One region of the Photobacterium sp. DA100 genome, then DNA from elsewhere that is predicted to be linked to it. Evidence: riboswitches for the same ligand, from Rfam matches in the RefSeq annotation. Region 1 holds a riboswitch; each other region holds the start of a gene.
What was found. A riboswitch is a leader RNA that binds a small molecule or an ion and turns the genes downstream of it on or off. The one in region 1 is predicted to bind lysine.

Region 1 (7,892 bases):
ATGATTTCAGGTACCATCACCGATGCCTCAGGCCGAACCCTATCGGGCCAGACAACCGAAGCGTTCTACAATGCGCTTCGCCATGTCAATCCTATTTCCTTTGGCCTTAACTGTGCGTTGGGGCCAGATGAGCTGCGCCAATATGTCGAGGAGTTGTCGCGCATCTCCGAGTGCGCGGTCTCAGCTCACCCGAATGCCGGCCTGCCGAATGCTTTCGGTGAATATGATTTGTCGCCAGAGGAAATGGCGGTGCATATCAAGGAGTGGGCGCAAAGCGGCTTCCTGAATTTGGTCGGAGGCTGTTGTGGTACCACGCCTGAACATATTCGCCGGATGGCTGAAGCGGTAGTAAACATTGCTCCGCGCACCTTGCCCGAATTACCTGTCGCTTGTCGTCTCTCGGGCCTTGAGCCGCTGACCATTGAAAAGGATACGCTGTTCGTCAATGTGGGTGAGCGGACCAACGTGACCGGCTCTGCCCGGTTTAAGCGCTTGATCAAAGAAGAGCTGTACGATGAAGCCTTGGAAGTCGCCCGCCAGCAGGTCGAAAACGGTGCCCAGATCATCGATATCAATATGGATGAAGGGATGCTGGACGCCGAGGCGTGTATGGTGCGCTTCCTCAAGCTGTGTGCTTCCGAGCCTGAGATTTCCAAAGTACCGATTATGGTCGACTCCTCGAAGTGGGAAGTGATCGAGGCGGGCCTTAAATGTATCCAGGGCAAGGGGATCGTCAACTCTATCTCGCTCAAGGAAGGCAAAGAGAAATTCGTCGAGCAGGCCAAGCTGATCCGCCGCTATGGTGCCGCGGTGATAGTGATGGCGTTTGACGAAGTGGGTCAGGCAGATACCCGGGAGCGCAAGGTAGAGATCTGTACCAATGCCTACCGTATCTTGGTCGATGAAGTCGGTTTCCCGCCGGAAGACATTATTTTCGACCCGAATATCTTTGCTGTGGCCACCGGTATCGAAGAACACAACAACTATGCCGTTGATTTCATCGAGGCCGTCGGCGATATCAAGCGTGAGCTACCGCATGCGATGATTTCCGGTGGTGTCTCCAACGTGTCGTTCTCGTTCCGGGGTAATAACTATGTCCGCGAGGCGATCCATGCCGTGTTCCTGTATCACTGTTTCAAGCGCGGGATGGACATGGGCATCGTCAATGCCGGACAGCTCGAAGTGTACGACAACGTGCCGGAGAAATTACGCGAGGCGGTAGAGGATGTGGTCCTCAACCGCCGCGATGATTCAACCGAACGCTTGCTGGAAATCGCCGAAGAGTACCGCACCAGCACTGTCGGCCAGCAAGATGACGGTGCGGCGCTGGAGTGGCGCAGCTGGCCGGTTGCAAAGCGTCTCGAGCATGCTTTGGTGAAAGGCATCACCGAGTTTATCGTTGATGATACCGAGGAAGCCCGTCTCAATGCTTCCAAGCCGCTTGAAGTGATCGAGGGGCCGCTGATGGACGGTATGAATGTGGTCGGTGACTTGTTCGGTGAAGGTAAGATGTTCTTGCCGCAGGTGGTGAAATCTGCCCGGGTGATGAAGCAGGCGGTTGCCCACCTTGAGCCGTTTATCAATGCCGAAAAACAGTCCGGTACGTCGAATGGCAAGATCCTGCTGGCAACGGTGAAAGGCGATGTCCACGACATTGGCAAGAACATTGTCGGCGTGGTATTGCAGTGTAATAACTACGAGATCATCGATCTGGGTGTGATGGTACCGTGCGAGAAGATCCTCAAGGTCGCCAAGGAAGAGAATGTCGATATCATCGGCCTCTCTGGCCTTATCACCCCCTCGCTGGACGAGATGGTCCATGTCGCGAAAGAGATGGAGCGCCAAGGCTTTGATCTGCCGTTGCTCATTGGCGGGGCCACGACGTCCAAGGCTCATACCGCGGTGAAGATTGAGCAGAACTACAGTCACCCTGTGGTGTATGTGAATAACGCTTCCCGTGCGGTGGGGGTATGCACCTCGCTGCTGTCAGATGAGCTTCGCCCGGCCTTTGTTGAAAAACTGGATGCGGATTATGTCAGGGTACGTGATCAGCACAGCCGCAAGCGCCCGAGGACCCAGCCGGTCTCGCTTGAGGTGGCAAGGGCTAACAAGGTGGCGATTGACTGGGAAGCGTATACCCCACCGGCGCCGCTCAAGTCCGGTGTGCAGGTGTTTGATAACTTTGATGTGGCGACCTTGCGTGAGTATATCGACTGGACCCCTTTCTTCATGACTTGGTCGCTGATGGGCAAGTACCCGGCCATTCTTGATCATGAGGAAGTGGGTGAGGAAGCCCGGCGCTTGTTCAACGATGCCAACGCCTTGCTTGATAGGGTCGAGCAGGAAGGCTTGCTTGAAGCCCGTGGTATGTGCGCCATGTTCCCGGCCAACAGTGTCGGTGATGATATCGAGGTGTACACGGATGAGTCGCGTACTGAAGTGGCCAAGGTACTGCATAACCTGCGCCAGCAAACCGAGAAGCCGAAGGGTTTCAACTATTGTTTGTCGGACTATATCGCGCCGAAAGAGAGCGGCAAGGCCGACTGGATAGGGGCCTTTGCGGTAACCGGCGGGATTGGTGAGCGTGAGTTGGCCGATGCCTACAAGGCTGCGGGCGATGACTATAACGCGATCATGATCCAGGCGGTGGCCGACCGTTTGGCAGAAGCCTTTGCCGAGTATCTGCATGAGCGGGTACGCACGGAGATCTGGGGCTATTCGCCGGATGAGAATTTATCGAATGACGATCTTATCCGTGAAAAATACCAAGGGATCCGTCCTGCGCCGGGGTATCCGGCGTGTCCTGAGCATACCGAAAAAGGCACGCTGTGGGAGCTATTGCAGGTTGAAGAGGCGATTGGTATGTCGCTGACAACCAGTTATGCGATGTGGCCGGGCGCTTCGGTATCGGGCTGGTATTTCTCCCACCCGGACTCGCGCTATTTTGCGATCGCCCAGATCCAGGACGATCAGCGCGACAGCTATGCCGATCGCAAAGGCTGGGATCTGGCCGAGGCCGAGAAATGGCTGGGCCCGAACCTGCACGGCTAAATGGGGACACCCTAAACAAAAAAGGCGCTCATTGAGCGCCTTTTTTATTTGCTATCTGCGGGGTCTATCCACACCGCTGTTACTCGAACAGCCCTTGGTGCAAGACCTTGACCACGTCACGCGACTCTTTGGTTTTGACCAGGAAGCACAAGTTGTGGGTGCTGGCACCGAAGCAGATCATGCGCGGGCTGTATTGCTCCAGGCGGCTGAACACTTGGGTTGCGGCACCCGGGGCATCACCGAGCTGGTTGCCAATGAGGGCAACTAAACACAGATCTTGCTCGACTTCCACGCGGCATAGTTTGCTCAGTTGCTCCATAGCGGCTGCTGGCAGGCTAGGGGCACCACCGCCGGTATCGGTTTGGTCCAGGGTCAGTGATACACTGACTTCCGAGGTGGTGATCAAATCAACCGAGATTTTGTGCTCGGCCAGAATACGGAACACTTCGGACAGGAAGCCGTAGGCATGGAACATATTCAGGCTGGTCAGGGTGACCAGGGTCTGGTTGCAGCGCAGTGCCAGCGCCCGGAATTTCGGCGGCTCGCTGACTTGCTGGCGGATCCAGGTACCACCTTGCTCTGGGGCTTTCGATGAGCCGATAAAGACCGGGATCTGTTGGCGGACAGCCGGCAGCAGAGTCGACGGGTGGAGGATCTTGGCACCGAAGTTTGCCATCTCTGATGCTTCGCTAAAGCTGATCTCGCTGATTGGCTTGGCATTGGCGGTGATGCGCGGGTCGGTGGTGTACATGCCCGGTACATCCGTCCAGATTTCCAGTGTTTCTGCGCTGATGGCTTCTGCAACTAGGGCGGCACTGTAATCGCTGCCACCGCGGCCGAGGGTGGTCGTTTCCCCGTCGCTGTTTGAGCCAATGAAGCCTTGAGAAACAATAATGGTATCGCCTTCCAGCAGAGGCTGGAGCTGTGAGTCGGCCAGTTGGCGGATGGTATCAATTTCCGGGATGGCTTTGCCGTACTGGCTGTCGGTACGCATGACAGAGCGAATATCGAAACGCTGGGCAGTCGCCCCCATTTCGTTGAGAATTTGGGTAAATAAGTGCGTCGACAATAGTTCACCATGGGCAACCAACTGATCGGTCAGTTTGGTCGATGGTGATTCGGCGGCTTGCTCGGCGAGGCTTGCCACGTTATTAATGAGTTGTTCTATGTGGCCAGCGACAGTGTCTGGCTGGGCCAGCTTGTCGATAATGTTCTGGTGGATAGAGGTCAGTTTTTGTAGCCGTAGGGAGCGCTGCTCGTTATCGGCAATTCCGTTTGCAAGTTCAACTAGCAGGTTGGTGACGCCGGAACAGGCACTGATCAAAACTACTTTGGCAGCAGCATTTTCCTTGATGATCGTGGCACTTCGGCTCATGGCGGCATGATCGGCTACGCTGGTACCGCCAAATTTCGCTACAGTAATCGGAGGAGGAACAGTAAAGTTATTTTCGACAAAGCTCACGGCGAGTCTCCCAGTAATAAAGAGTATATACGTATTTATCAGGGGGCTCGGGATGGTAGTCCCGACAAAAAAGTCAGGAGAGCAGTAAGGTAAGATGTAAACCGGTACAACAACCAGAAGCTCCCCATCTATTCATTACCATAGTGAATAGATGACAGCCAGAAGGATTCAACCTTCGTAGCCGATACGCCATGCCCCCTGTCATGCCGTATCTCGGCGTTACTCCCCCTCTCCAGACTGCTTCGGGGTGGGGCCCCGCAACCTAGATACCTGGGTAACGCTCCTCTTCTGTCTGCCCCTGAGAAAGCTATTTCTCAGGATGAACAAAAAACGTTCTATATTGAACCGGATTTCCTGGCCTTTTGTCAATCAGATAGAGGTAAATTATGCATAAAATTTGCAAAAAGTTGTCACGGACAGAAGTGGACGCTATCCGCCCGAGGTCATGGTGATTTGGTATAAGCATAATTAGCATATAGCTGATATAGTCAATCAGTACCTTACAATAACTGATCTACTGTCACGCTTACCGCCAGGGAGGAAAACAACAATGACGATTGGCAGCTTCTATCCACCACAGCGTACCCTTATGGGACCGGGCCCATCGGATATCTACCCGCAGGTGCTGCAGGCCCTGAGCCGCCCGACCATTGGCCACCTAGACCCATTGTTTATCGGCATGATGGATGAGCTCAAGCAGCTGCTGCAATATGCTTTCCAGACGCAAAATACCTTCACCATTGCCGTATCAGCACCGGGCAGTGCCGGTATGGAGGCCTGTTTTGTCAACTTGGTTGAGCCGGGTGATAAGGTGATTGTCTGTCGCAACGGCGTATTTGGCGATCGGATGCGTGAGAATGTCGAGCGCTGCGGTGGCGTGGCGGTCATGGTCGATAACAATTGGGGCGAGCCGGTTGATCCAGCCCTGGTTGCCCAAGCGCTGGAGAGTCACCCCGATGCGAAGATCGTGGCCTTTGTCCATGCCGAGACCTCTACCGGGGCGCTGAGCGATGCTGAGGCAATTGCCAAGCTGGCCAGAGCCCATGATTGCCTGACCATCGTCGATGCCGTCACATCGCTGGGGGGCGTGCCTCTGCTGGTGGATGAATGGCAGCTGGATGCGGTGTATTCCGGCAGCCAGAAATGTTTGTCCTGTGTCCCGGGGCTGTCGCCGTTGACCTTTTCTGAGAAGGCCGTGGCTAAGATCCAGAGCCGGCAGGCACCGGTTCAGAGCTGGTTCCTCGACCAGAGCTTGGTGCTGGGGTACTGGAGCGGTGAAGGCAAGCGAAGCTACCACCATACCGCGCCGGTAAACAGCCTGTATGCACTGCATGAAGCCTTGGTGCTGCTGCAAAACGAAGGCTTGGAGAATGCGTGGCAGCGCCACAAGGATGTCCACCAGGAGCTGCGTGAAGGGCTGGAGCAACTGGGCATTGAATTCGTGGTCGATGAAGCCCACCGCCTGCCGCAGCTCAATGCGGTCTACATTCCTGACGGTATTGATGATGCCGAGGTGAGGAAAACCCTGCTGGAGCGCTACAACCTGGAAATTGGCGCCGGTCTTGGCGCGCTGGCTGGCAAGGCGTGGCGTATTGGTTTGATGGGGTATGCCGCCCGCAGTGAAAATGTCGCGCTGTGCCTACGTGCACTGGAGACCACGCTGAAATAACCGACCTTCGGTGACGGCATGGAAAAATGGCTACCGCGAGGTAGCCATTTTTTGTTGGGCATCAGGGCATTTCCGGCTTGTCCGACTGTGGAGACTCAGCGCCAGGAGATGAAAAGGTACGGCCAGGATAGAGGTACTGGGCCTCATCCAGGATTTGCTCCGCCCGGTTGCGTTGCCCCAGCTGGTAATAAGCCGTGACCAGGTTTTGGTACAGCTCAGGACGTGGCCATCGCTTGGCCTTTTGCTGGGCCCAGTTGATGTACTCCTGGATCAGGGCGGGGTTGTCGCTGGCGACCCCAAGCTGCAATTGGGTAAGATGCAAATCCCACTCAAACCGGTTCTGCCACGCCCATGGGTTATTGACCCGCAGCAGATAGTCAACATTGGCGGGGCGGCTGGTTTCGTACTGGGTCAGCTGGGCGCCGGAGTAGAGGGTTGTCGCCATAAAACCGGTGGTGATGAGTGGCAGCGTCAGTACCAGTGCCCGGATCGACAGGATGTAGCGCATGTTTTGCTTGTAGTACTTGGCCGTCAGGTTGTCGACCCAGTAAATCAACAAGATGAAGATCACCCAGTGGACCAGAGAGTGGTAGAACGGGTACTCCAGCTGGCTATGCAAGACCAGCGGGAAAAACAGTCCGATCAGAGCCAGCTGTGTCCCTTCCCGGGCTTTCTTGATTTTGAGGAACACTGCGGCCGCTGCTGCCAACAGGGCAAGGAGTGGAATGATACCACCTTCTGCAGCCCAGAGTGCCAGCTCATTATGCGGGTGGGTGAGGGCAGCCATGCCTGCCGGGTTGTCCGGGTTGTCATGGTGCCATTTTGCAGTCTGGGTAATGTAGCTCACCTCAAAGGTGCCGTAGCCGTAGCCGGTCAAGGGCTGGTTGAGGAACATATTAACCGCTTGCGGGATATGCATGGCGCGGGCACTGACCAAGCTCAGGCGGTTCTCCTGAGGCGACCACCCCGTGGTGCTATTGATATGCCATGACAGGCTAAGCCCGAGCGCAATCATCAGCAGCCACATCCGCCACTGGGCTTTGGCGGCAAAGCGGCGCAGGTACGGGAGCAGCAGCAGGGTACCGACGGTGGCACCGAGCCAGCCGGTGCGGGAGCTTAGCACCACCAGTAATGGCAGGGTAATAACAGGGGTCAGTAGCAAGAAACATTGCTGCCAGCTCCACTTGCCCCGGTACATGGGAATACGGGCAAGAAGGTAGCCGGACAGCACTAAGCCGGTCGCCAAAAAGCTAGCCATGACATTGGGCTGCTGGAAAATCCCGTAAGGCCGGTTGGCCAACGTGTCGTAGCCCAGCGGGTTACCCGGCTCCAGCAGCATGAACTGCACCCAGCCGAGGATGGCTTGAAGCCATACCGCGGCAAGGACAAACCACAGCATGCGCTGGCGCTGCTTGTGGTTGAAGGAGAATTGCTGCAAGCCGACAAAAAACAGCAAACCAGCCCACAGGCCCAGCAGCCGTGGCAAGCTCTGGCCGATGTCCGCGTTGGGGTAGAACATGGGCAGGGTGAGCAGGACGCAGCATATCGTCAGGACAATGGTCAGCCGCGAATAGCGCCATATCCGTTGGCGGCAGATTTCCAGCAGGCCGAAGGCAATAGCGAAGCTGAACGGGATCCAGCTCATGGCATTGAACGAGAGCTCCAGTCCGGAGCCGCCGGGATTATGCTGAAAGTAATGCATCGCCAACA
Region 2 (7,892 bases), 680 kb from region 1:
CTGCTCGAAGACTTCCTAACGGTTGGGCTGCAGCATGTACTGTGCACCGATATTTCCCGCGACGGCACGCTGGAAGGGTCAAATGTCGAGCTATACCAAGATCTGTGTGGCCAGTACCCGCAAGTTCAATTCCAGTCCTCGGGCGGGATCGGCTCACTGGATGATATCACGGCCCTCAAAGGTTCGGGGGTTAGTGGCGTGATCGTCGGCCGTGCACTGCTTGATGGTAAGTTCACCGCCGAGCAAGCCTTTGCTTGCTGGGCAGAATGAGGCAAGGAGATACCAAGATGTTAGCAAGACGAATTATTCCCTGCCTCGATGTCCGTGATGGCCAGGTAGTCAAAGGGGTTCAGTTCCGCAACCACGAGATCATCGGTGACATCGTCCCGCTTGCCAAGCGCTACGCCGAGGAAGGAGCCGATGAGCTGGTGTTCTACGACATCACCGCCTCCAGTGATGGCCGGGTGGTCGACAAGAGCTGGGTGGCCCGCGTAGCAGAAGTGATCGATATTCCCTTCTGCGTCGCCGGCGGGATCAAATCCGCCGAGGACGCCAGCCGTATCCTGCAGTTTGGAGCCGATAAAGTGTCCATCAACTCGCCAGCCCTGGCCGATCCGAACTTAATCACCGAGCTGGCGGATAAGTTTGGGGTCCAATGCATTGTGGTCGGTATCGACTCCTATTTCGATGCCGATAGCGGTAAATACCAGGTGTACCAGTTCACCGGAGATGAAAACCGCACCAAGGCGACCCGCTGGGAAACCCGCGACTGGGTGCAAGAAGTCCAGCGCCGCGGGGCCGGCGAGATTGTCCTGAACATGATGAACCAGGACGGCGTGCGCAACGGCTACGATCTCACCCAACTCAACATGGTGCGTGAAGTCTGCCATGTACCGCTCATTGCCTCCGGCGGGGCCGGTGAGATGGTGCACTTTGCCGATGCCTTCAAGCAAGCGAATGTCGACGGCGCCCTCGCCGCATCGGTATTCCACAAACAAATCATCAATATCGGTGAACTCAAGCAATACCTGAAACAACAAGATGTGGAGATCCGCCTATGAGCCTAGCAAGCAGTATCAATTGGGACAAAGTAGACGGCTTGGTTCCGGCGATTGTCCAGGACAACACCAGTGGCCAAGTCCTGATGCTCGGCTACATGAACGACGAGGCCCTGAGTAAAACCCTCGAGACAAAACAAGTCACCTTCTGGTCACGGACCAAAGCGCGCTTGTGGACCAAGGGCGAAACCTCGGGCAATGTGCTTCAGCTAAAAAGCATCAAACTCGATTGCGATCAGGACACCCTGTTGGTGAAAGTCGACCCTATCGGCCCGACCTGCCACCTGGGTACCACCACCTGTTTTGACAATGACACAGCAGAAGAAGGACAGGTCGAGCAGCCTGCCCTGGTGTTCCTTCATCAACTTGAGCAGATCTTGGCTGCTCGTAAAGGTGCCGATCCTGAATCGTCCTACACTGCCAGCCTGTATGCCCGTGGTACCAAGCGGATTTCGCAGAAGGTGGGCGAAGAAGGGGTTGAAGTCGCGCTTGCGGCAACGTCGGGTGACAAGGCGGAGCTAGTCTGTGAGTCAGCCGATCTGATCTACCACTTGTTGGTACTGCTGCAAGATCAAGGGATGTCCCTGTCGGATGTCACAGCCAAGCTGCAAGAGCGCCACAAGTAGCCGTAACAATGGTCCCAATAAAACGAAGCCCAGAATAATCTGGGCTTCGTTGCTTATCGAACAGGATATGGTAGAAAGTACCAATTACCGGCCGAGCGCTTCTTTATAGTGCTTGCGGCACACGGAAACATAGCGGTCATTGCCGCCGATTTCGACCTGGTCGCCGTCGGCAATCGCCTTGCCGCTGGCATCTTGGCGGATCACCATATTGGCTTTGCGGCCGCAATGGCAGATGGTTTTCAATTCAACCAGTTTATCTGCCCACGCCAGCAAATAACGGCTGCCTTCAAATAGCTCACCACGAAAATCACTACGCAAACCATAGCAAAGCACCGGAATATTCAGCTTGTCGACGACTTCTGTTAATTGGTACACCTGCTCTTTGGTCAAGAACTGGCACTCATCAATTAGCACACAGTCAACTTTCTTGGTTGCATTCATATCCTGCAGACGAGCATAGAGGTCATCGCTGGTAGTAAACAACTCAGCATCTTCTTGCAAACCAATTCGCGAGCTGACCTTGCCTTTACCGTAACGGTCATCAATTGCAGCGGTGAAAATCACCGGCGTCATGCCGCGCTCGCGGTAATTAAAAGATGACTGCAATAATGTTGTCGACTTACCCGCATTCATTGCCGAGTAATAGAAATACATTTGGGCCATTAAGCTTCCCTAGTAATACGATTGGTGCGTGAAAAATCAGCCGAGATGCTACAGAAAAGCCCTTCAGATTGAAAGGAGCAAGCTCATCTTCTTTGTGACCAATTGAGATTAAATTAAAGAAATTTGGGCTAACTAGCGAAAATAAAAAAGCCTGTATCAAATACAGGCTTTTTTCTTCAGCATGACATCAGCATTACGCGTTCGCAGCCGCTTCCTGAGGGCGGCGTGCAAGCCAGTAAAGCGCCACGCAAGCCAGAGCGAAGGCGACGGTTGCCGACATGAACGAAACAGCGAGAGAGCCTGTAAAGCCCAGTACCAGGAAGCCAATAGTCGATACCGCAGCCACAGCCAGCGCATAAGGTAGCTGGGTCGATACGTGATCAATGTGGTGGCAGCGAGCACCAGTCGACGACAGGATAGTCGTATCGGAAATTGGCGAGCAGTGATCGCCAAATACCGAACCGGCCAATACCGCGCCAAGCATCGGCAACATCAGCATAATGTCGGTGGCAGCAGCCAGATCACCGGCAATCGGCAACATAATACCGAACGTACCCCACGACGTACCGGTCGAGAATGCCATCAGGCCTGCTAGCAAGAAGAGAATCGCCGGCAGCATCATTGGGTTAATGCTACCCTCAACCAAGGTCGATAGGTATTTACCCGTCGCCATGTCACTGATCACCGAGCCAATGCTCCAAGCAAACAGCAAGATCAAGATCGCGCCAAACATCGACTTGGCCCCAATCCACAGGGTAGAGGCCACATCTGCCATTGGAATGCGCTGGCGGAAAACAGGGATAAGGGCAGCAGCCAAACCAACCAGGCCACCGTATACCAGAGACATACCCACATCTGTATTCTCGAACGCACCCAGAACGCTAAACGCGAGACCATCCGCCGCCAAGGCCTGGTAGCCGGTAAAGAGCATAAAGAAGAACGTTGCCACAATCAGGGTTACGATTGGCATTACCAGATCGGCAACACGGCCATTCTTGCTTTCTTCAATTTCCAGTTCGTCGTTCAGATCCTTGGCACGGCTGTCTACATCCCCCTCATCGAATCCACGGCAGTGACTCGCTTCCAGCTCGTGCTTTTTCATCGGGCCCACATCAATTTGGAACCAAGCCACGACAAACACCATCAACAGAGCGAATACCGCATAAAAGTTCATCGGCGCCAGCTGCATGAATGCCCCTAGCGGCGAGTATTCTGTCACCCCGTGCGAAACCAAAATACCGCCGATCAAGGTAATAATGTATGCCCCCCAGCTTGAAGCGGGCATCAATACACACATTGGTGCGGCAGTAGAGTCAAGGATATAGGCCAATTTGGCACGGGAGACATAGAACCGGTCAGTCACCGGGCGGGAAATCGAGCCAACGGCCAAACTGTTGAAGTAATCATCAACAAAGATAAATACACCCAAGAACGCAGCCAACAGTTTAGCACCGCGCTTACTCTTGATTTTCGTCTGGGCCCATTCAGCAAACGCTCGAGTACCGCCAGAAAGTGTCAGCAAGGCAGTGGTCATACCCAGCAAAATAAGGAAAGCAACAATACTCATGTTCCAACTGTTGATGGCACCGTCTTCAATAAACAGCCCTTCAACCGTGGTACCGATATAGCTGGCCGTACCACCGACAGAGAAATCCGTCAGCAGGAATGCGCCCAGCAGGACACCGACACCCAATGAAACTAAAACACGACGAGTTAGGATAGCCAAGCCCAGCGCAACCAAAGGAGGCAACAACGACATGGCGGAATGTGAAAAATCTACAATATTCATGATCTCGACTACAACCGATCCTGGTTGGAGATCTACTGCTTAACACGACATCTTGTCGTGTATAGAAGAGCATAAGGAAGAGAAGTTACCCTTTTCCGACTCCACAGTAGCGCTCCATAGTTAATGTAATTATATACTATGGCAGTGTTGACCCTATTCGGTGACAACCCCAGCAAGCAGGCTTGATACTCCACGCTTACTTCGGCATCGGCTCCTTTCGTAAATCCTCATTGGAATCACCCTAAGATTTACTACTAATAGACGATGCGCCTCTACCCTTAGTCTAGGTATGGTCAATTCTACGGAATAGATATCCAAATGCAATAAGTTAAGATGAAAAAAATCACAAAAATAGTGAATAGTCTTGCCATAGAGTACGAAAATCATCCACTTAGTGACAAATTATTATACCTTTCACATATGAAATTGATGGCAAATATTTATCAGCTCCCGTAGATTTTGGATAAGAATATTTACTTATCTTGACCATTACAATTTATTACAAATGAGAAATGAACCAGATAAATTGCAAAAAATTAAATAAACCCTTCATTTTTTATTTGGCATCACTGTATTAAAAGTATTATTATTGCAATTATTGAATCGTCACTGCTATTATTAATTTATAGTTTTAGGCCTACAGGAAATAAAAAATGTCTGATGCAATGAAAGCGCTACTTAACCTTCGCAGCCTTCGCGCACTTTCTCGTGAATATTCTCTTGAGCAACTACAGGAAGCGCTAGAAAAACTTCAAACCGTTGTTTCTGAGCGTGAGGAAGCAGAAGCAGAAGAGCTTGCTAAAGAAAAAGAACGTACAGAAAAACTAGCCCAATACCGTGAAATGCTTCTTGCTGATGGTATTGACCCAGAAGAGCTTCTAGCCACACTAAATAAAGCACCAAAAGCAAAGCGTGCGCAGCGTCCAGCAAAATACCGTTTCATCGATGAAAATGGTGAAGAGAAAACTTGGACTGGCCAAGGTCGTACTCCAAGCGCACTGAAAAAAGCTCTGGACGAAGGCAAGTCTCTAGAAGATTTTGAAATCTAATATTTCAAATCATCTGTGATAATCATCGAAAAAACCCGGCCATGCCGGGTTTTTTTTTAAGATAAACCGCTGACAAGCACCAAAAACCAAGTCATTGATTCAAAAGAAAAAGAAAGGGGGCACCAAACCGCAAAGCTCAATTTCACCCAACAACTTACTTCCCTCCCCTCTATTACTAACGATTATTTTAATTTCACCCGATGGCAAAAAAATAAAGCGTGATTTTCCCCGCAGCATAAAAAACCAGACCTATTGGTCTGGTTTTTTGTCATTTTTGGGGATTAGCGAATTTGATCAGCCAAATGGCTCACGGCCAAGGCGAAATAATGCGAACGATTCCACTTGAGCAACGACTGATAATTACCATAAATCAAATAGGCACGGCCTTGTTTATCATCAGGTTGAATAAGCCAGGCATCTATTTCAACACTCGGCAGGGCCTTGCCGTTGAGGCGTCGAACACCTAATTGCTGCCATTCAGCCAGACTACGGGCTTTGCTCATTTCTACACCAAGCAATGACTCATCAATAGAAGCGGGTAAAGAAACTTGCCGCCCCCAGGTATATTGGTCATCCCAGCCGGCTTTATTCAAATAATTCGCCGCAGAGGCAAAAACATCGGCCTCCGTCTGCCAAATATCAATCCTGCCGTCATTGTTGCCATCGACGGCATACGACAGGAATGAGGTTGGCATAAACTGCGGTTGGCCCATGGCACCCGCCCAAGAACCCTTCATATCTTCAGGGCTAATATGGCCGGCATCCAATATTTCCAGTGCCGCCATCACCTGTCCGCGGAAAAACGCTTCGCGCCGACCTTCATAGGCTAGCGTGGATAACGCTTCAACCACATTATAATTCCCCATCAAGCGGCCAAAATTACTTTCAACCCCCCACAAGGCAACTATAAAGCGCGGTTGCACACCGTACTGCTCACCAATTTTATCCAACATAGATTTATGCTGGCGATATAGCTCATTTGCCTGTTTTACTTTCCAAGCAGGCACCGCACGGGGAATATACTCATCCAGAGTTAATTTACGCTCCGGTTGATTTTTGTCCGCTTTTACCGCACGCTCGACAAACGTTATGCCATCAAAAGCAGAGTTGATAATCGACTCCGAAATTCCATTTTCCCGGGCTTCTACTTTCAGTCCTTCGACATATTTATCAAACCCCTCATCGGCATAGACAACCGATGATAATCCTAACCCTAAGGCCACTAAGGCCGATATCAATCGCTTATGCATAGTTTATCCTTGGCTGCTGGCGGCTTTATCCGCTTTGTACTGCACGAGTAAGTTTGGCACGGGAGGCGGCACCTGCAGGTAATATCCGCTCTCCTTGAGATCCGCTTTTACTTTTTCTATATCGGCCTGTGCCAGCTTATGTCGTTCCTCTAACTTAAGTACCATGACAAATTGTGGCGTACCAAATGTTTTCAACAAAACTTCAGGCACGGCTGAAAAGTCGTCTTTGTTGTTGATATAAAGATAGGTGTTGTCTTTTTTGGGGCTTTTGTAAATTGCACACAACATATTGTCGGTAACCTGTTCGTTAATTTCGCTATTTTGTCAGACAACAATTCACCGGGATCATTCCCTACAGATGGGGGAGATCGCCTACTTGATGAGACGGTTGTCTGAATTTCCAACGCAAAAGCAAGGATAGCTTGCTGATATACGCTTTGGAATATAACATGCAAGTTACCCAAGAGATAACGTTCCCGAACGACTAATTTATCGGCAGTCATTAGCGCGCATGACAAAATCTGCAGAACTCAAAGGGGGCTCATTCACCCTCTCGGCCCTCCACCTCGTGGACGGCGACATACAGCAAGCAATCAACTTTCTCAAAGATAAAGTTGAACAGGCTCCTCATTTCTTTTCCGCCGCTCCGATCGTCATTGATGTCAGCCAAGCCGGAAATAAGCTGGATTTTGCATTGCTAAAAAGCCAGGTTCACGAAGCCGGCATGATCCCTGTGGGGATCAGTGGCTGCAAGCAACCGGAGTTGCAACAACAGGCCAAGCAGGCTGGATTCGCGATTATGAATGCAGCCAAACAGGCAAAAGCCGCCGAACCTGTGATGACACCGACAAAAATCATAAAAAATCCAGTTCGGTCAGGACAGCAAATTTATGCTAAAAATAGTGATTTGATAGTACTTGGACATGTCAGTGCGGCAGCTGAAATCATCGCCGATGGCTGTATCCATGTCTATGGCACCCTTCGGGGCCGTGCTATCGCTGGGGCCAGCGGTCAACAAGAGGCAAAGATTTTCTGCCACAACTTACAGCCTGAGCTCATTTCAATCGCAGGGAACTATTGGTTAAGCGACAAAATTCAACAAGAGTTCTGGGGAAAAAATGTCGTTATCTCGCTTGCTGAAAACAATTTGAACATAGAGCACATGACTCTATAAGGTTTAATAAGGAATTTAAGATGGCACGTATTATCGTTGTTACCTCAGGTAAAGGTGGCGTTGGTAAAACTACCTCGAGTGCAGCTATTGCATCGGGCCTTGCGCTAAGCGGCAAGAAAACAGCGGTGATCGATTTCGATATCGGCCTGCGTAACCTTGACCTCATTATGGGCTGCGAACGCCGAGTCGTGTATGACTTCGTCAATGTGATTAATGGTGAAGCCAACCTCAACCAGGCACTCATCAAGGACAAGCGTGTCGACAACTTGTATGTCCTACCCGC
Region 3 (7,892 bases), on a different replicon from region 1:
AGCTGGTGAGTTCTCAAAGCCTGAAGAAAAGTAGTAGGTCTACGTACAGAGCAAATGCCAAACAGGTAGTAAGTATCCATATTTCTAACCAACTGTAGCGCCAACTTCGCGGCTTGCTTGTAATACAAGGGTCACCAAGTTGGTGCATTTTTGTGCTTGCATAGAAAGCTTGTTTCTTTTGGTTAGCGTGGGGCATGAATACCGAGTCACAAAACAGAGAGATATCGATGATGTTTATTAGTACTGACCTGTCCCCAAAATCTAATCTGACAACGGCATCACAAAACCCTCGGGTAACTGCTAGATCAGGTCCGATTTAATAAACATTAGAAAAAAAGCCGTTTACTTGTTTTTCCCCAAACCAACTAATCCGACGCAGGTGCGTGTGAGCACAACCGCCAACTCACTAATTAGATGGTACGCCCCATCCCTTCCCTACAATTGGGTTAGGTGACCACTGGGAGAGACCATCATGCAAAGCACTGTGATCATAGGCATTGGTATTGGTAAAAATCTTTTTCATCTCGTCGGCAGAGATAAGGTTGGCAGGGAGATTTTCCGTCATAAGTTTAACCGAACCAAGCTTATTCAGTTTCTTTCGTGTCACGAACCAGTGGTTGTTGCAATGGAGTCTTGTGGTGGCTGCCACTGGTTAGCAAGGAAGTGCGCGAGTTACGGGCATACACCAAAGCTCATTCCTCCTCAGTATGTTAAGCCGTATGTAAAATCACATAAAAATGATTTTATTGATGCAGATGCGATTGGAGAAGCAGCATCACGACCTCATATGAGATTTGTCACGGCCAAGTCAGAAGAAGCACAAGTGCTAACTGTTATTCGGCGTGTCAGAGCGGCTTATATAAAAGATCGCACAGCATGCATGAACCGTATTGGTTCGATGTTGCTTGAATTTGGGATCAGCTTGCCCACAGGGCATCATCAAATGAAAAATGTTTTCCAACGCATTATGGATCATGATGAACTCCTTCCTCCTTTGCTTCTTCTCGAAGTAAAGCAGCACTTTGACCATTACGAGTTGCTCAACTCAAGAATCAAAGAACAAGAAGATAAGCTACAAAGGATTATGCGACAGCAAGAAACAGCCAAGCTTCTGCAGACCATACCAGGTGTTGGTCCAATAACAGCCTGCTGTTGTTTGTCCGCTGTTGCTAACCCTCAAGATTTTAAAAATGGACGCAACTTTGCTGCTTGGATAGGCCTTGTTCCCTATCAATATTCCACGGGCGGTAAATCAAGGCTGCTTGGCATATCAAAGCGCGGGAACAAAGAACTCAGAGAGATGTTTGTTCATGCCGCTAGAGCTGTGATGTGGCGTGATGAATCAGCCGAAAAGTACTTCGGCATTTGGCTCATAGAGCTCAAACGAAGAAAGCCATTTAATGTCGCTGTTGTTGCTTTGGCTAATAAAATTGCACGTATAGCGTGGTCAGTGATGGCTGAACAAAAGCCATTTGAAATTAGAAACTAATACAGAGTTTGCAATGATAATCATTGATGACAAAACGGTTAGACCACCAGATTGAAGACCTGATGGACAGAACAGCAATAGCATGCTTTCTCACTTTTGAGGACAATCTGGCGCGGATCTCATCGTAGAGCTGGGACTAATGAAAGTCTCTAACAGACTCTGAATACATTAGCGCAAACCAACTCCGTTATCGGGTTTATCACTTGCAAAACGGGGCGTACCATACATTTTGTCCAATTGCGTACTGACGGGGTAGATCATCGTAACGCAGATCTGATCTGCACCAACCATACTGGACACATCACTAAGCGACTTTCTAATACTAAAAGTTATCCGCATTTCTCTAATTTAAGTGATTACTCTAAGAAGGTTTTGTCCAAAAATGTGTCACATGGTAAAGCTTATTCGCATAGGTCACACCATTAAGACTTCGATTCATTGGTATAAAAAAGGGACCTAACAAACGTAGATCCCTTTCTCTCATTGGCCTAGGCAAGTCGCCCAGCTTTTACTTTACACTATTCTGCGCCGTCGCGTAGAAGTCACGCGCCCTCGCCCAGACGCCGTTTGGATCTTCACCTTTACACAAGGTCAAAAGGTGCGGCAGCAGCTGGCCGGCGAAATCTTCGCTGCTTTCTTTCGGCAGTACTGTAGGCAGGTGATCGACCGCCTGCACATATAGCCCGCTGACATCCGATTCGATAATAGGCTTGGCCAACTTGGTGCTTTGGTTGTAGATGCGAATTGGGTTATCCGGGTTGTTTGGATCGCAGCTGACATCACTGACCATGCTCAGGCGTGGGCTCTCACCCAGGCTTTCCTTGGTAATGAACGGCGGTGTGCCTTCAGCCAGATAAGCACAGTTAACCAAGATGTCGTAATCATTGATTGCGGTGAACGGGCCGCCTGCTTTGGTTTCTTCGATATCCCAGCCGTCGGCCTCGATACTCAGCTCGGCAAACAAGTCCAGCGCGCCACGGCCACAGCGGCCAAACTGACCGATAACCAGCACCTTAGGCTTCTCTGACAGTGTTGCGACCTGCTCGCTCAGTACTGCTAGGTAATGGTCGCGATCCGGGTAGCTGCCCACCGCGCCGAACACGTCTTTACAGTGTAAATGGTGGATATAACCCGACAGGCCAATCGCTGCGCCAACATAACCTGCCCAGTAGCCGAAGGCACAGACACGCTTGCCCATTTCGTCTTGCAGGAACTCCAGGTCGAGGATTTGGCCGCCACCGGCATTGAAGCGCGACAGGATCTGCACCGCTTCATCCTGCCCCTTGAAGGCATGGGCAAAGTAAATATGCTGGTGCTTGAGCGGGAAGTCGTCTTCAGCCAGCTCTTTCAAACCCAAGATATAAGCGTGCTCCGGAGCGTCAGTCCAGCTATGGCCTGCCGCCAGCTCACAGCCCACATCGACATAGGCCTGATCAGGAAAAATGCGGGTGTCGCTGCGCTCGACGATCACTTGGGCACCCTCATCAATCAGGGCTTTGGCTCCGGCTGGTGTCAATGCGGTTCGGTGCTCACCCACTTTTACTTCATCTCTTAGCCAAAATAGTGTGTTCATTATCAATCCTTTTCAAACGGTAGCTTGTTAAGTCATCTCTACTTATGCAGTAGCGACTTAAGCGGTAACAGGGCTGGCTGCGGCCTGACGGCGCACCATCAAGACAATCAGTGCAACTTGCAATACGGCGGCCAATACAATGGTGTACGGGCTACGGGTGATTTCGGCAACCATGAAGCCGATACTGGCCGTCACGCCAGTCAAAATTGCATACGGGAACTGGGTACGGACGTGGGAAACGTGATCACATCCGGTCGACATCGAGCTGAGGATCGTGGTATCGGAAATCGGTGATGAATGATCCCCCAGCATGCCGCCACTCAGCGCAGCACCGATACAAATCAGCGGGTCAGCACCCAGCGCACTGGCGATCGGAACCGCAATTGGGATCAGGATGGCAAAAGTGCCCCACGACGAACCTGTTGCCACCGAAATAAAGCTGCCGATAATGAAGATCAGCGCGGGCAGCATAAACACCGGCAGGCGGTCATTCATCACCTGGCTGATATAATCCCCAGTCCCCAGAGACTTACAGATATCACCCAAGGTCCATGCCAATAGCAAGATAACCAAAATTAGCATGATCCGCTGCATGCCCGACACAAAAGTGTTGAAGGCTGTCGAGGCGGTCATAGTTTTGGTGTAGGCGTAATAGGCAATTGCCGTCACCGAGGCAATCAGATAGCTGGTACCGAGCGATGCACGGATTACCGGGCCATTAATAGTGCCATGCAGATGGTAATTGTAGGTGAACAAAGCGATCAGCGTGCCGAACAAGACTGCCAGCGGCAACACAATCAGTGAGATACGGCCTGACTTCGCCTGCTGGTTATCAACTGACTGCACACTCACCTCAGCCTGCTGGCGCGCTTGCTGCTCGGCTTCGGCCATTGGCCCCCAGTCTTTTTTCAGCACGGCGTAGACAGGCACACTGAACAGTGCCAGCAAAGCGTAAAGCTGGTAAGGGATCACCTGCAGGAAAGTCGCAAATCCATCGACCGACTGGCCCATGTTATCGAACGCGTTCTCAATCAGGCCCTGCGAGTACACCCCCCAGCTGATAATCGGGATCAGCACACAAATCGGTGATGAGGTGGAATCGATGATAAAAGCCAGTTTCTCCTTGCTCAGCTTGAGCTTGTTGTAGATTGGCGAGAACATCGGGCCGAGGATCAATGAATTGCCCGAGTCGGTAAAAAACACCCCGATCCCGGTTGCCCAGGTCGCAAGCTGGGCTTTCAATGGTGATGACACATAACGGGTGGCCATGGTCGAAAACGCCGCCATGCCACCGCTTTGCTCGACCAGATAGATAAAACCAGAAATGATAGTAATAACAATAATGATCTGTGCGTTGCTGCCCGATGCAAGCTGGGTGAACGGCCCATCCGACAAGAACATCAACGCAGTATCGACCGGATGGCCCTTGGTTAAGATCAGCATACCGCTGATCACTGCAACCCCCAGAGCCAAAACAACATGCCGAGTGGTAAAGGCGAGTATCAGCGCCAGCACCGCGGGTACGATGGACAACAATCCGTAATCAGCCATTCGTAGTCTTCTCCTGAAAAAACAACATCAAGGTATTCGAGTATTCAAAGAGGAGGGGCGTATAGGAACGCGAGCGACAAAGGCTGTACGAAATCGGTAGGTGAACTTACCTGTTCGAAAACAAAAATTGCTGTAGCTCTCCATCCGGGCAGGGCCCAGGATGACAGTGCTGCTCCTATTAAGAACAACCCCAGCAGCTTGGCTGACGACCAGAACCACTTCGGCATTGACTCCTTTCGTTTAGCGTCACCGGCTGTCGACCTTCACTAAACTACTGTTAGGCAATGCGCCTCTACGTTGCAGGCAGTGAATAACCACCCGCTTCATATTGAATAAAACACAAAAACAGATAATCCAAACCCTATTGACGCCACAGCGTGATAGAGATCACACAAAATATCCTTTCAAACAATAATTTAACATCAACAAACACTGTAAATACAACAATGCGTAGATAAAATCACCACAAGGGTTAATTATCAAGCAGAGCAGATAGTTGCAGACAGTCGCCCAGTGAAAGTAGGGTTATTAGTATTTAACTTGAGTTGGGTGACGATGCCGTAAGAGGTGCAATCAAATAAAACAAAATTGCATATTTACCCAACCATCAGAATCTGGAAGTGCTTAGGGAAGTATTGACGTTCAGAAATAACAGATACAAAAAATGCCGGCCTAGGCCAGCATTTTCTTAAAATAAGTTCGATGACTTATAGAGTAACTACGTTTGCAGCTTGTGGACCTTTTTGGCCCTGCTCTACGTCAAAAGATACTTTCTGACCTTCAGAAAGTGTCTTGAAACCTTCAGAAGCGATTGCGCGGAAGTGTACGAATACATCAGCACCACCGTTGTCCTGAGTGATGAAACCGAAACCTTTTTCTTCGTTAAACCACTTAACGATACCAGTAGACTTAGACATATGTTGTCCCTTATTTAAATTCATTTAGACCGCCAACTAAGGCGATATGTAGTAATTGAATTATTAATGTTACGAAAAATATAAGGGAAACAGTTAGATAAAATACAAAGATGTATAAATATCAGATGGTTTAACTTGTACTTGATGTTGCATTAAATAACTCTTCTCAAAATGAGCACGCGCATCATAACAGCAGAGCGGAAAATATGCAGTGAATTTTTGACAAAACTTAATATAAATTTCAGAGATATTAACAATCCGTTCAGCAACTCAAGCACACCACCATAGTATCTCCCCCCTCATCAATGGCTAAAACGAGAAAAAAACCGGCTATCGTCGCGCTCATGAGGTTGGACAGAGTGACGTCAAAAATACCTCGGGCGCAGCATACCCGAGGTGGTTGGAAAGTTAGTGGTTAATCCAGTGTTTTACAGCAAGTTCAGCAACTTGCATTTCGATATCGAAAGGGACCGGTTGGGGAATATTCTGCAGCGAGTCCCGGTTAAGGGCGATACGCTCTAAACTGAGCGACTGCAATGCCAGGCCGAGATCCATAATTTCTATCGGGTTTCCGTCACCCGCCGATAGGTTAACAAGGTTGGCATCCGACAGGACGAACAGCTGCTTTTCTTCAAGTTGGTAAGCCGTTACATGAGGACGGATCTTATCCTGGCTTTGGCTCACCGCAGCCAAATCCGCAAGGTTGATTTCACGCTGGAAATGCCCCGCATTGGCGATAATCGTATTGTCGCGCATCAATTCGAAGTGCTCCTTGCGCAGCACGTTGTCACGGCCAGTAATGGTGACGACCATGTCGGCATCCGGCAAAGCCTCTTTCAAGGTTGAGGTGTAGAAGCCTTCCATATGCGCTTCAAGCAATGTCAGTGGGTTGGACTCAACGACGGTAACATGGGCCCCCATACCTCGCAGGCGCTGCGCCGTACCGGAGCCGCAATAACCATAACCAATCACCACGACCTTCTTGCCGTGCAGCATGACGTTGGTGGCGCGCATGATGCCATCGACAACGGATGAACCAACACCGAAACGGTTTTCGATAATACGTTTGGCTTGGGTATCATTGATGATCAAGGTGCTGAACTTGTCAGCATGGAAGTCTTCACGCAAGCGGTTAGCCCCGGTGGTGGTTTCCTCCGTGGCCCCTAGCAGTGAAGTTTGAAAACCGCTAAATTCTGGCTCGGTAAAAATGAGCTCGTGCAAATCAGCACCGTTGTCGGCAATGATGTCCGGTTGGTGAGATAACACTTTGCGGCAGTAGTTAATATGATCATCAAAGCTTTCGTCACGGCGGGAATAGACACTTACCCCATAGTCTTCGACCAATGCGGAAGCGGTTTCATCTTGGGTTGACCCCGGCGATCCGGTGATCACCACTTTGGCCCCCCCTTTGGTCAAGGCCTCCAGCCACACACCGGTTTTGGCCTCAACGTGCAAGCAAATACCGATTGTCAAACCGGTAAACGGCTTTTCTTTTTCAAAGCGCTCGATAATGCTGCGCATGATTGGCATGTGGTTACGAGCCCATGCGACACGCCTGCGGCCAAGTGGCGCAAGAGATAGATCGGCTACGTCGTGTTCAGGGTAGGTATTCTGTTCCATAGGAGCCTCTGTTGTGAGAACGTTTTGTGGCCCACAAATCTTCCCTCAAATGCCCTGCAAACTTAATCAACTTATCAAGAACTGATAGTTTCCCCTGAGTGCAAAATAACGTGACCCATCACACATCAACCATAAAAATGATAAAAATCCTCCTATCCAGACTATTTATTCGGTATACAAAATCTATAAGTTTCCACATTGGAAACATTAGCAAAACTGAAACGATCAAAAACAGATGCCCTCCCTTCGACACTACGCCACAAGGAGCTAAAGGGTGAAAACCATGAACCTGAATCTATTGGCCACCTTCTACACCGTGGTCATGAACAACTCGTTTTCAATCGCTGCCGACAAGCTGTGCTTGTCAAAATCCGTGATTAGCAAGCATGTGAAACAGCTCGAGCAAGAATTGCGCTGCTCGCTGATCCAACGTACTACCCGGCAGATCAACCTGACAGAAGAAGGGCAATTCCTTTACGAGCGCTGCGCTGAGATCTTCGACAGCGTTGATAAGTGCTATGACTTCATCGACGAGCGCAAAGATATCGTCAGGGGAAAACTGCGGGTAAAAATGCCAGCGGTGCTGGAGTTCGATGATTTCATCACCGACACCTTTGCCCAGCTGCTATCAACCTATCCAGAGCTAGAACTCGACCTGATTTTCGACAACCAGATTGGCGATCTGATCCATGAACAGGTCGATCTGGTGCTTAAGATTGGCGCACTGGAAGACAGCTCGTAC

Region 2: it holds a riboswitch for lysine, as region 1 does, so the genes downstream of both, PTW35_RS04975 (Na+/H+ antiporter NhaC family protein) here and lysC (lysine-sensitive aspartokinase 3) in region 1, are expected to answer to the same signal.
Region 3: it holds a riboswitch for lysine, as region 1 does, so the genes downstream of both, PTW35_RS26455 (Na+/H+ antiporter NhaC family protein) here and lysC (lysine-sensitive aspartokinase 3) in region 1, are expected to answer to the same signal.

What each region holds. Positions count from the first base shown of each region.
Region 1 is NZ_CP119423.1:293,884-301,775, forward strand. Features, by position in the region: gene metH (methionine synthase) at 1-3,051, shown strand, start outside; gene lysC (lysine-sensitive aspartokinase 3) at 3,131-4,426, opposite strand; lysine riboswitch at 4,623-4,809, opposite strand; gene PTW35_RS01530 (alanine--glyoxylate aminotransferase family protein) at 5,064-6,182, shown strand; gene PTW35_RS01535 (Wzy polymerase domain-containing protein) at 6,244-7,892, opposite strand, start outside.
Region 2 is NZ_CP119423.1:977,118-985,009, reverse strand. Features, by position in the region: gene hisA (1-(5-phosphoribosyl)-5-[(5-phosphoribosylamino)methylideneamino]imidazole-4-carboxamide isomerase) at 1-270, shown strand, start outside; gene hisF (imidazole glycerol phosphate synthase subunit HisF) at 288-1,061, shown strand; gene hisIE (bifunctional phosphoribosyl-AMP cyclohydrolase/phosphoribosyl-ATP diphosphatase HisIE) at 1,058-1,684, shown strand; gene PTW35_RS04980 (thymidine kinase) at 1,769-2,347, opposite strand; gene PTW35_RS04975 (Na+/H+ antiporter NhaC family protein) at 2,541-4,136, opposite strand; lysine riboswitch at 4,236-4,419, opposite strand; gene PTW35_RS04970 (H-NS family nucleoid-associated regulatory protein) at 4,790-5,185, shown strand; gene PTW35_RS04965 (lytic murein transglycosylase) at 5,467-6,435, opposite strand; gene PTW35_RS04960 (YcgL domain-containing protein) at 6,439-6,723, opposite strand; gene minC (septum site-determining protein MinC) at 6,947-7,609, shown strand; gene minD (septum site-determining protein MinD) at 7,630-7,892, shown strand, end outside.
Region 3 is NZ_CP119424.1:1,952,884-1,960,775, forward strand. Features, by position in the region: gene PTW35_RS26440 (aminoacylase) at 1-34, shown strand, start outside; gene PTW35_RS26445 (IS110 family transposase) at 473-1,489, shown strand; gene PTW35_RS26450 (saccharopine dehydrogenase) at 1,998-3,062, opposite strand; gene PTW35_RS26455 (Na+/H+ antiporter NhaC family protein) at 3,120-4,613, opposite strand; lysine riboswitch at 4,739-4,916, opposite strand; gene PTW35_RS26460 (cold-shock protein) at 5,321-5,530, opposite strand; gene PTW35_RS26465 (adenosylhomocysteinase) at 5,939-7,150, opposite strand; gene PTW35_RS26470 (LysR family transcriptional regulator) at 7,434-7,892, shown strand, end outside.